One region of the Streptomyces sp. NPDC058000 genome, then DNA from elsewhere that is predicted to be linked to it. Evidence: predicted binding sites of a transcription regulator. Region 1 holds the regulator's gene; the other holds the start of a gene.

Region 1 (2,404 bases):
CGTCCCCCAGCCGCTCCCAGCCCGCCTCTTCCCACGTGATACCCATACCGAGACGCTAGCCTCTGCCGGCACCTTCCCGCCTGCCTTCCCCGCGCGAGCGCGCACCGGGCGGACGGCGGGAGGGCAGCGGCAGGGACCGGCGCCCCGCGACAACGTCGCCCGTCACCCCGCCCCCGCACCCGGCGGAAGCGGCCGGGCGGCGGCGCCATAGGGGTGCTGCCCCGGGTGCGGATCAGGGGCCGTGGCGGGGCGGGATCGGGGTTTCCTCGGGGAGGGATCAGGGGGCTCTCAGGGTCGGCCCGGGGGTCGGATTCCGCGGCTGTGGGTAAGTCCTCAGTGCGCCGGCCCTTGCCGCATCCGCGCTACCCGGCCGTACACTGGCTCCGGGTTTGGCACTCGGCCCAGGTGAGTGCCAGGAGTGACGACACGGCGGAACGGCCGACTGGAGGTGGCGGAATGCTCAGCGAACGCAGACTGGAAGTGCTGCGCGCCATCGTCCAGGACTACGTCGGGACGGAGGAGCCGGTCGGCTCCAAGGCACTCACCGAGCGCCACCAGCTGGGGGTCTCCCCGGCCACCGTCCGCAATGACATGGCGGCCCTGGAAGACGAGGGCTTCATCGCCCAGCCGCACACCAGCGCCGGGCGGATCCCGACCGACAAGGGCTACCGCCTCTTCGTCGACAAGCTGGCCGGCGTCAAGCCGCTGTCCGTCCCCGAGCGGCGGGCGATCCAGAATTTCCTGGACGGCGCCGTCGACCTGGACGACGTGGTGGGGCGCACGGTGCGCCTGCTGGCGCAGCTGACCCGGCAGGTGGCGGTGGTGCAGTACCCGTCCCTGACCCGGTCCACGGTCCGCCACGTCGAACTGCTGGCACTGGCCCCGGCCCGGCTGATGCTGGTGCTGATCACCGACACCGGACGCGTCGAGCAGCGACTCATCGACTGCCAGACGCCGTTCGGCGAGACGTCCCTGGCGGACCTGCGCGCCCGGCTCAACAGCCGGATCGTCGGCCGCCGTTTCGCGGACGTCCCGCAGCTGGTGCAGGATCTCCCGGAATCCTTCGAACAGGACGACCGGGCCACCGTCTCGACAGTACTGTCGGTACTGCTGGAGACTTTGGTGGAGGAAACCGAAGAGCGGCTGATGATCGGCGGCACCGCCAATCTGACGCGCTTCGGGCATGATTTCCCCTTGACCATCCGGCCGGTGCTGGAAGCCCTTGAGGAGCATGTGGTGCTGCTCAAGCTGCTCGGGGAGGCCAAGGACTCGAGCATGACCGTACGCATCGGGCATGAGAATGCTCACGAGGGCCTGACGTCCACCTCGGTCGTCACCGTCGGATACGGTTCGGGCGACGAGGCCGTCGCGAAATTGGGCGTGGTCGGACCGACCCGCATGGACTACCCCGGAACGATGGGAGCGGTACGCGCAGTGGCACGTTACGTCGGACAGATCCTCGCGGAGTCGTAAGTGGCCACGGATTACTACTCGGTCCTCGGTGTCGGTCGGGACGCCTCGCAGGACCAGATCAAGAAGGCGTTCCGGCGGCTGGCGCGCGAGCTGCACCCGGACGTGAACCCGGACCCCAAGACCCAAGAGCGGTTCAAGGAGATCAACGCCGCCTACGAGGTCCTGTCGGATCCGCAGAAGAAGCAGGTCTACGACCTCGGCGGCGACCCCCTCTCGCAGACCGGCGGAGCCGGCGGCGCGGGCGGCTTCGGCGCGGGCTTCGGGAACTTCTCCGACATCATGGACGCGTTCTTCGGCACGGCCTCGCAGCGCGGCCCGCGCTCGCGGACCCGCCGCGGCCAGGACGCGATGATCCGCCTCGACATCGAGTTGGGCGAGGCTGCGTTCGGCACGACCAAGGACATACAGGTCGACACCGCCGTCGTCTGCACCACCTGCAGCGGTGAGGGCGCGGCGCCGGGCACCTCCGCGCAGACCTGTGACATGTGCCGCGGCCGCGGTGAGGTCTCGCAGGTCACCCGGTCCTTCCTGGGTCAGGTCATGACCTCCCGGCCGTGCCCCCAGTGCCAGGGCTTCGGCACCGTCGTCCCGACGCCGTGCCCCGAGTGTGCGGGCGACGGGCGGGTCCGCTCCCGCCGCACCCTCACGGTCAAGATCCCGGCCGGTGTCGACAACGGCACCCGGATCCAGCTGGCCGGTGAGGGCGAGGTGGGCCCCGGTGGCGGTCCCGCCGGCGACCTCTACGTCGAGATCCACGAGCTGCCCCACTCGGTGTTCCAGCGGCGCGGGGACGATCTGCACTGCACGGTCACCATCCCGATGACCGCGGCGGCCCTGGGCACCAAGTGTCCGCTGGAGACGCTGGACGGGGTGGAGGAGATCGACGTCCGGCCCGGCACCCAGTCCGGCCAGTCGATCCCGCTGCACGGTC
Region 2 (2,404 bases), on a different contig from region 1:
CGTCGCCGTCCAGCTCCAGCTTCTCGAAGACCGAGGAAGCCTGGAGCAGGGCCACGCCACCACCGGCGACGATGCCCTCCTCGACGGCCGCCTTCGCGTTGCGAACGGCGTCCTCGATGCGGTGCTTGCGCTCCTTGAGCTCGACCTCGGTCGCGGCGCCGGCCTTGATGACGGCCACGCCGCCGGCCAGCTTCGCGAGGCGCTCCTGGAGCTTCTCGCGGTCGTAGTCCGAGTCGCTGTTCTCGATCTCGGCGCGGATCTGGTTGACCCGGCCCTGAACCTGCTCGCTGTCACCGGCACCGTCGACGATGGTGGTCTCGTCCTTGGTGATGACGACCTTGCGGGCGCGGCCGAGCAGGTCGAGACCGGCGTTCTCCAGCTTGAGGCCGACCTCCTCGGAGATGACGGTGCCACCGGTGAGGATGGCGATGTCGCCGAGCATGGCCTTGCGGCGGTCACCGAAGCCGGGCGCCTTGACCGCGACGGACTTGAAGGTGCCGCGGATCTTGTTGACGACCAGGGTCGACAGGGCCTCGCCCTCGACGTCCTCGGCGATGATCAGCAGCGGCTTGCCGGACTGCATGACCTTCTCCAGGAGAGGCAGCAGGTCCTTCACGTTGCCGATCTTGGAGTTGACGATGAGGATGTACGGGTCCTCAAGCGCCGCCTCCATGCGCTCCATGTCGGTCGCGAAGTACGCCGAGATGTAGCCCTTGTCGAAGCGCATACCCTCGGTGAGTTCCAGCTCCAGACCGAAGGTCTGGGACTCCTCGACGGTGATGACGCCTTCCTTGCCGACCTTGTCCATCGCCTCGGCGATCAGCTCGCCGATCTGCGGGTCGGCGGCGGAGATGGACGCGGTGGAGGCGATCTGCTCCTTGGTCTCGATCTCCTTGGCCTGGTCGAGCAGCGCACCGGAGACGGCCTCGACGGCCTTCTCGATGCCGCGCTTCAGGGCCATCGGGTTGGCGCCGGCGGCGACGTTGCGCAGGCCCTCGCGGACCAGCGCCTGGGCCAGGACGGTCGCGGTCGTCGTGCCGTCACCGGCGACGTCGTCCGTCTTCTTCGCGACCTCCTTGACCAGCTCGGCGCCGATCTTCTCGTACGGGTCCTCCAGCTCGATCTCCTTGGCGATGGAAACACCATCGTTGGTGATCGTGGGGGCGCCCCACTTCTTCTCAAGGACGACGTTGCGGCCCTTGGGGCCGAGGGTGACCTTGACGGCGTCGGCGAGCTGGTTCATACCGCGCTCAAGGCCGCGCCGCGCCTCCTCGTCGAACGCGATGATCTTGGCCATGTGAAGTGGTCCCTCCGGACTGATGGGGGTCCCCCTGCCCGAACGAAGCCGAGAGCTTGGGGGAGGAAATATCGGACCGTGTTGGCGCCCGCGACGGACGGCCTGCATACCGTGTGGTTCCTTGCCCCACCTGGCGTGCGGGCCTCACCGACCCGGTCCACATTCAGCACTCTCACTGGGAGAGTGCTAACGCAATGATTAGCACTCGCACCCATCGAGTGCAAGCGCTTGGCGGTCGGACCCCTCGTCCGTGAGACGGTCGGACCCCCGTCCGCGAGACGACCGGGCCCCGCCTCCGAGACAGCTACCACCGCCCGCGCGCGCCCGCGTACCACCCCCGTGAGGCGCCCGTGACACCCGAGACGCCCGAGAACGGCAAGGCGCCCGCGACGCCCGGAAGCGGTGGGGCGCCTATGCCGTCCGGGAACGACAGAAGGCCCGCAACCCCGTACTCGGGGATGCGGGCCTTCTTCCAACGATGCAGTCGGTCGCCGCCTCAGGCGGCGACCCGGACCATGTCCGCCTGTGGCCCCTTCTGGCCCTGCGAGATCTCGAACTCGACTCGCTGACCCTCCTCAAGGGTGCGGTACCCGTCCATCTGGATCGCGCTGTAGTGGACGAAAACATCCGCACCACCGTCGACCGCGATGAAGCCGTACCCCTTCTCCGCGTTGAACCACTTGACGGTGCCCTGAGCCATGCCTAACTCCCCTATTACTGGCCCTTGCGCAGGACCGCACTCCGCGGACCCGGGTCAGACCTCACCCCGCCGGAAATGGTCCGTGGGATGTGCGCCGGAACGCGTCGACCGCCGCTGAATGTATCTGGACCAATGCCCAGCGCAACAGGTCAATCGGACGAGAATTCTGGCGCCAGGGAATCGGCTGTATGTACTCAAATGCCGTTATCTCAGGCCAAGTCGGGCCAGGAATAAGCCGCGCAAACGACAAAACGCGCACACAACTTGCGCACAAGTCCCCGCGATCTCATATGCGTTCGGCATGCACGCGGAGATAACCGGAGGGGGATCGCCCCAATGGTATCCCCTTTCACAACACGGAATTGCCCCGTCCGTTTAGTACGGACGGGGCAATTTCCGGTCACTAC

The links. The regulator HrcA, encoded in region 1, represses chaperone genes, less so after heat shock. The targets are predictions, from matches to a motif close to TTNGCACTCNGNNNNNCNGAGTGCNAA.
Region 2: a site for HrcA is predicted at 1,461-1,487, ahead of groL (chaperonin GroEL). Genes of this name have one in related genera too.

The regions. Positions count from the first base shown of each region.
Region 1 is NZ_JBHVQS010000049.1:45,600-48,003, forward strand. It holds gene ACFVT2_RS32820 (MBL fold metallo-hydrolase) at 1-46, opposite strand, end outside; gene hrcA (heat-inducible transcriptional repressor HrcA) at 457-1,473, shown strand; gene dnaJ (molecular chaperone DnaJ) at 1,474-2,404, shown strand, end outside.
Region 2 is NZ_JBHVQS010000019.1:85,813-88,216, forward strand. It holds gene groL (chaperonin GroEL) at 1-1,297, opposite strand, end outside; gene ACFVT2_RS20235 (cold-shock protein) at 1,794-1,997, opposite strand.